Regions from separate parts of the Nonomuraea sp. NPDC004354 genome, predicted to be linked through region 1. Evidence: riboswitches for the same ligand, from Rfam matches in the RefSeq annotation. Region 1 holds a riboswitch; each other region holds the start of a gene.
The links. A riboswitch is a leader RNA that binds a small molecule or an ion and turns the genes downstream of it on or off. The one in region 1 is predicted to bind thiamine pyrophosphate.
Positions count from the first base shown of each region.

Region 1 (2,258 bases):
GCGCGATGTCGGTGACCAGCGGGCCGAGGGTGTAGAACGGGGCGTCGTCGCACAGCTCGCGCTGCAGGTCCACGTTCTCCTTGATCTTGTGCATGGGCACGTGGCCGGGCCCCTCGACCATCACCTGGACGTCGTGGGCGTGGGCGATCCGGGTGAGCTCGCCCAGCGTGCGCAGCTCGGCGAACTGCGCCTCGTCGTTGGCGTCGGCGATCGAGCCGGGACGCAGCCCGTCGCCGAGGGAGAAGGCGACGTCGTAGGAGGCGAGGATCTCGCACATCTCCGCGAAGTTCTCGTACAGGAAGTTCTCGCGGTGGTGCGCCAGGCACCAGGCCGCCATGATCGAGCCGCCGCGCGAGACGATGCCGGTCGTGCGCCCGACGGTGAGCGGCACGTACGCCAGCCGCACGCCGGCGTGCACGGTGACGTAGTCGACGCCCTGCTCGCACTGCTCGACGAGGGTGTCGCGGTAGATCTCCCACGACAGGCGGGCGGCGACCCCGTCGACCTTCTCCAGCGCCTGGTAGAGGGGGACGGTGCCGATGGGCACGGGGGAGTTGCGGATGATCCACTCGCGGGTGGTGTGGATGTCGCGGCCGGTCGACAGGTCCATGACGGTGTCGGCGCCCCAGCGGATGGCCCAGGTCATCTTCTCCACCTCCTCCTCGACGGAGGAGATGACGGCGGAGTTGCCGATGTTGGCGTTGATCTTGACCAGGAAGTTGCGCCCGATGATCATCGGCTCGCTCTCGGGGTGGTTGACGTTGGCCGGGATGACGGCCCTGCCCGCCGCCACCTCCGCGCGGACGAACTCCGGGTCGACGCCCTCCCTGGCCGCGACGAACGCCATCTCCTTGGTCACCACGCCGCGGCGGGCGTAGGCGAGCTGGGTGACGGGCGCGCCCGCCGCCCTGAGGGGGTCGCGGCGCCGCCCGGCGAACGCGCTCGTCCCTGCGCGCTTCCACGCGTTCTGGTCGCGGTAGCCGTCGTCGAGGGGCTGGACCTGGCGGCCGCCGTACCGGGCCACGTCGCCCCGGTCGAGGATCCACCGCTCGCGCAGTGGGGCCAGGCCGCGGGTGACGTCGGTCTCGACCTCCGGGTCGGTGTAGGGGCCGGAGGTGTCGTAGACGGTGAAGCTCGTGCCGTCGGACAGGCTGATCCGGCGCATCGGGACCCGGAGATCGCCCTGGTAGATCTTGGAAAAACGCGCGCCACTCATCGCGCAAACTCCCTTCGCCGGCATTACCCGGAGCAGGTTCTGGCGGTCGGCGGCTGGTCAGCCGTCCTCTCAGCCCGGTCACACCGGGCTCCCGCGTTGGTCGGCGCCACCGTAACCCGATCACCGGGGGCGCGCGCAACCCCCGATCCGTCCAGGTGTCCGAAACCCCCGGGGGCGAAGGGTCCGCCCTGCGGCCGGAACCGGACGAGGCGGACGGCGCAGCGTACGCAGGTCGGCGACGCAGTAGGGTCGCAAGCGTGAGCGAAACTTCCGCCCCTTCGTCAGCGGAGGACCGGATCTGGACGGTTCCTAACCTGCTGAGCTTCCTGCGCCTGCTGGGTGTGCCCGTGTTCCTGTGGCTGGTTCTCGGGCCCCAGGCCGACGGCTGGGCGATCGGGCTGCTCATGGTCGCGGGATTCACCGACTGGCTGGACGGCAAGATCGCCCGCGCGTGGAACCAGACCAGCAGGCTGGGTCGCATCATCGACCCCGCGGCCGACAAGCTCTACGTCTTCGCCACGATCCTCGGCCTGGTCCTCAGGGACGTGATCCCCTGGTGGCTCGTGGCGATCATTCTCGCCCGGGAAATCTTCGTCGGATGTTTCTTTCCCGTGCTCCGCAAATACGGCTACAAGGCACTGCCCGTGCATTTCCTTGGCAAAGCAGCCATGGCCAACCTCATGTACGCCTTCCCGCTGCTCTTCCTGGCCTCTCATACCGGCTCCTGGTATGCCGATACTGCGAGGATCATCGGATGGGCGTTCGCCATCTGGGGAACGGGTCTGTACTGGTGGGCGGGCGTGTTGTATGTGGTACAGGTGCGCCGGCTCATCACCGCTGCCAGGGATGAGCTGCGCGATCCCCGGCAAACTGCGAAGAAGGAGTGATCGGGTGAAGGCGGTCGTCATGGCAGGCGGGGAGGGCACGCGGTTGCGACCGCTGACCGCGAACCAGCCCAAACCCCTGCTTCCTGTGGTCAACCGCCCGATCATGGAACACGTCCTCCGGCTGCTCCGCAAACACGGACTGACCGAGACCGTCG
Region 1 covers NZ_JBSGDV010000014.1:115,827-118,084, forward strand. Annotated here, with positions in the region: gene thiC (phosphomethylpyrimidine synthase ThiC) at 1-1,216, opposite strand, end outside; TPP riboswitch at 1,209-1,321, opposite strand; gene ACWENQ_RS31540 (CDP-alcohol phosphatidyltransferase family protein) at 1,474-2,103, shown strand; gene ACWENQ_RS31545 (sugar phosphate nucleotidyltransferase) at 2,108-2,258, shown strand, end outside.

Region 2 (2,258 bases), on a different contig from region 1:
CGGTGTGCGTGATCGTGCCCTGCCACCGGGTCGCCGATCGCGAGAGCTACCCCGGCGGGCCCACCGCGCTCGAACGCCTGCTGCGCGTCGAAGGCTAGCGGCGCCGCCGTACCGCGCCGCCGAGCCGGCCGACCAGCAGCGTGACCAGGCCGGCGATCAGGAAGGCGCCCAGCGCCGCGCTCATCCACGGCTGGCGGGTGAAGCCGAGCGCCGCGCGGGCGCCGTCCCAGATCGCGGCCCACCACGGGATCGTGGACGGGGCGGCCAGCAGCCACCACGCGCAGAACCCGAGCGCCCACGGGACCGTCATGATCCAGCGGGAGGGGGCGCGCTCGCTGGTGTTCCAGGTCCTGCCGCTGCCGAGCAGGAAGTAGTCGACGACGAGCACGCCCAGCATCGGCACGAAGACGGCGCCGATGATGCTGAGGAAGGCGCTGTAGGAGTTGACGTCGACGAGGAGCGCCACGCCGATCGTCACGACGCCGAGGGCCACCGAGAAGACCCGCCGGTCGACGCGCGGCATGAGGTTCTGCAGCGACATGGCCGTGGAGTAGACGTTCGCGAACGACTGGTCGGTCTCGCGCAGCACCAGGATGCCGAAGAACAGCGCGCCCAGCGGCGCGGCGACGAACGGGCCGAAGACCGCCGTCGGGTCGTTCAGCACGGCGTCGTGGCCGGCGATCGCGACCGCGTAGACGCCGATGGCCAGGCACGCCACCTGGGCGATCGTGTAACCGCCCACCACGCCGGTGAAGGCGGCCGAGCTGCTGCGCGAGTGCCGGGCGAAGTCGGCGGCCAGCGGTACCCACGAGACCGACAGCGCGATCACGAAGTCGACGGCGGGGGCGAAGGCGTCCCACGAGCCGCCGGCCGGCGCTGGAGCCCGCTGCAGGAGCGCGACCGCGAACCAGACGGTCGAGACGATCACGCCGATCGTGACGACCCGCCTGATGAGCCTGATCGCACCGAGCGGGTAGATCGTCAGCCCGGTGGTGATCACGCCCGCCACGATCACCCAGACCGCGTACGGCACGGCGTCGCCGACGATCGCCTGGGCGCCCATGGCGATGACCCACAGCTCGAAGGCACCCCACCCGAGCATCTGGATGATGTTGAGCACCGTGGGGACGTAGGACAGCCTCGCCCCGAACAGGCCTCTGAGCAGCACCATCGCCGGCTGTCCCGTCTGGGCGCCGGGGATGGCCGCGAGGCCCACCATGGCGGTGCCGATGAGACTTCCCACGACGGTGGCGGTGACCGCGGCGGTCATCGTCAGCGGGTTGTCGTCGAGGAGAGGGTTGATGAGGAAGAGGGCGAAGGAGAAACCCAGGAGGCTGACCCCGAGGTTGGCCCAGAAGGCGCCCTGGTCGAGGACGCCGAGGGTTCTGGGCGGGGCCTGGTCGAGGGTCAGCGGTACTTCGGCATGCTTCGGATCGACGACATGCGTCATCGCACGCTCCCTACGCCGGCATTACCCGGACAGGTTCATGCGGTCGGCGACGCCTGGGGGTCGCCCTCTCAGCCCGGCCATGCCCGAGCTCCCGCGGTTACTGGTTTGAGGCGAATTATTACATCTCGTTCCTTTTTGGCAACCACCCCCTCCCCGCCTCCCCACCCCTCCCGCCGTCCCTCCCGCAAGCCCACACCACCGAACCGGCCCTCCCGGAGAAACCCCGACCACCGCCCACACCACCGAACCGACGTCCCGAGAAACCCCGGCCCGTACCTCCCCGCCCATCCCGGAAGACCCCACCCGCGCCCCCTACAACCGCGACCGCACGCCCGCACCGGCCCCCCGAAGAAACATCGGCCCGCGCTTTCTTCGCAGTTCCGGGAGGTTGTGGTGGGGCGGGTCCGCGAGAATGGGGACATGACCGTTCCCGAAATCGACGTCACCGACGTGCCCGCTGGAGCCTTCCTGCTCGACGTCCGCGAGCCCGAGGAGTGGACGGCGGGCCACGCCCCCGACGCCACCCACATTCCGCTCGGCGAGCTGCAGGCCCGCGTCGACGAACTCCCCTCCGGCCCCGTCTACGTGGTGTGCAGGGTCGGCGGTCGGTCCGCGCACGCCGCCGCGTGGCTCAACCACATCGGCCGCGACGCGGTCAACGTCGGCGGCGGCATGCAGTCGTGGGAGCTGGCGGGCAAGCCCCTGGTCAGCGAGAGCGGCCTGCCGCCGTTCGTCGCCTGACGTCACCTACGCGACATCCGTCGCTCGACACCGCCAGGTGACGTCCGCCGCTCGACACCGCCTGTGT
Region 2 covers NZ_JBSGDV010000002.1:485,131-487,388, reverse strand. Annotated here, with positions in the region: gene ACWENQ_RS08010 (methylated-DNA--[protein]-cysteine S-methyltransferase) at 1-98, shown strand, start outside; gene ACWENQ_RS08005 (purine-cytosine permease family protein) at 95-1,450, opposite strand; TPP riboswitch at 1,441-1,555, opposite strand; gene ACWENQ_RS08000 (rhodanese-like domain-containing protein) at 1,871-2,191, shown strand.
Region 2: it holds a riboswitch for thiamine pyrophosphate, as region 1 does, so the genes downstream of both, ACWENQ_RS08005 (purine-cytosine permease family protein) here and thiC (phosphomethylpyrimidine synthase ThiC) in region 1, are expected to answer to the same signal.

Region 3 (2,258 bases), on a different contig from region 1:
TGGCCCGCCCGATCGAGAGGGCGAGGCGGTCGGCCACTTCGGGAAGCGTCAGCCACTCGCCGACGAGCTGGTCGGTTTCCCGGTCTATCTGCGCAACAGAAAGCGTCACGAATCCACCACTACCACATCGCATCCGGCTTCAAACTACACAGTCACGTATCCCGACCTCGGGATCTTCCAGGCGTAGGGGGTCGAGTCGCTGTCCTGACTCGATGATCCTACGGCCCTGGACGAGGTCGCGTGGCCTGTTGACGGTCAGCACCCCGGCCAGCCTGTCGGTGTCTGTCAACCAGCAGACCGACCACTTGGCCGCCGAGGGATCGCCGCGGCGCAACAGGCGCGCGCCGGCATGGTGGCCGGCGTACTGCACCATGTGGCCGAACTGCTCCGACCAGAAGTACGGCACAGGATCATAGACCGCCTCGTCGCCCAGCAGCGTGGCCACGGCGACCTCGGGGGCGTTGAGCGCGGTGTCCCAGTGCTCCACGCGCAGCCTGGTGTGGAAGCGGCGCGACCACCAGGCCGCGCAGTCGCCGACGGCCACGACGTTCGGCAGGGAGGTGCGCAGGTGCTCGTCGGTGACGACGCCGTTGTGCAGGTCGATGTCGGAGCCGGCCAGCCACTCGACGGCCGGGCGGACGCCGATGCCCGACACCACCACGTCGGCCTCGACGAAGTCGCCGTCGACCAGGCGCACCCCGCCCTCCTCCACGGCCGCGACCATGGTGTCCAGCCGCAGGTCCATGCCCTCGTACCAGGGGACGGTGTCGCCGCCCACCTCGGGCCCGAGCACGTGCGCGAGCGGGGCGGGGCCCGCCTCCACGACGGTGACCCGGCAGCCGGCCGTACGGGCGGCCGTGGCCACCTCCGCGCCGATCCAGCCCGCGCCGATGACCGTGACCCTGGCGTCCGCCACCAGGCGGGCCCGCAGCTCCAGGGAGTCGTCGAGGGTGCGCAACACGTGCTGGCGGCCCTCGCCTGGCAGCCTGATCGGCTCCGCCCCGGTGGCGATGACCAGGCCGTCGTAGCCGATCTCGCCCTCGGTCGTCTCCAGGACCCCCGCGCGCAGCCCCTTGGCCGACACCCCCGGCCGGTGCTCCACCCGCATGGCCTCGAGGTCGGAGTCGACGAAGCTGGAGTCGGCCGTGCCGAGCAGCACCGCCTTGGACAGGGGCGGACGATCGTAGGGCCGGTGCCGCTCCTCGCCGACCAGCGTGATCCTGCCGCTGAATCCACGAGATCTCAGCGCCTCGACGCTGCGTATGCCTGCCAGTCCGGCGCCCACCACCACGACATGATTCACGCTCAGACCATAACCAATCCGGCGCCGGTCACCAGGGTCCGGGCCTTGAGTAGGCTTGTTCGCGGAAGACGCGCGGGAGTCCGGCCGTACCGGGCTGAGAGGAAGGCTGTGACGGGCCTTCGACCGCAAGACACCTGATCCGGGTCATGCCGGCGAAGGGAGCGAGATGCATCTGATCGTGGGCGGCGGCGTGGTTGGCCTGTCCGTCGCCTGGCGTCTGGCGCGCGCGGGCACGCGTGTCACGGTGATCGACCCGGCCCCGGCGCGTGGCGCCTCCCACGCGGCCGCGGGCATGCTGGCCCCGGTCAGCGAGGTCTCCTACACCGAGGAGTCGCTGCTCAGGCTGGGGCTGGCGGCGCTGGAGCGCTGGCCCGCCTTCGCCGCGGAGCTGGAGGCCGACAGCGGGCTGCGGCTCGACTACCGCGCCCAGGGCACGCTGGACGTCGCCTTCGACACCGACGACCTGGCGGCGCTGGACGAGCTCGCCGTGTTCATGGACAAGCTCGGGCTGCCGGTGCGGCGGCTGACGGGGCGCGAGTGCCGCCGCAGGGAGCCGATGCTGGCGCCGTCGGTCAGGGGCGGCGTGCTGGCCGAGGGTGACGCGTGGGTCGACCCCAGACGCGTCACCGCGGCCCTGCTGGCCGCGCTGGAGAAGGCGGGGGTGGCGCTGGTGCGGCGGCGCGTGGCCGCGCTGGTCCGCGACGGCTCGGCCGTGGTGGGCGTACGGCTGGAGCCACCCTCGGCCGCCACCGGGAACGTTCCGGCGGACGCCACGGACGGCGGGCCGGCCGACTCCCCGAACGGCAGGCCGATCGACGCCTCGGACGACGGGCGCGCGGACGCCTCGGACGCCTCGGGTGATGTGCTGACGGGCGAGCGGGTGGTGCTGGCGGCCGGCGCGTGGAGCGGCGGGCTGACCGACCTGCCGGTGCGCCCGGTCAAGGGCCAGATCATG
Region 3 covers NZ_JBSGDV010000001.1:1,159,461-1,161,718, reverse strand. Annotated here, with positions in the region: gene ACWENQ_RS05430 (Rv2175c family DNA-binding protein) at 1-109, opposite strand, end outside; gene ACWENQ_RS05425 (NAD(P)/FAD-dependent oxidoreductase) at 140-1,303, opposite strand; TPP riboswitch at 1,366-1,481, shown strand; gene ACWENQ_RS05420 (FAD-dependent oxidoreductase) at 1,470-2,258, shown strand, end outside.
Region 3: it holds a riboswitch for thiamine pyrophosphate, as region 1 does, so the genes downstream of both, ACWENQ_RS05420 (FAD-dependent oxidoreductase) here and thiC (phosphomethylpyrimidine synthase ThiC) in region 1, are expected to answer to the same signal.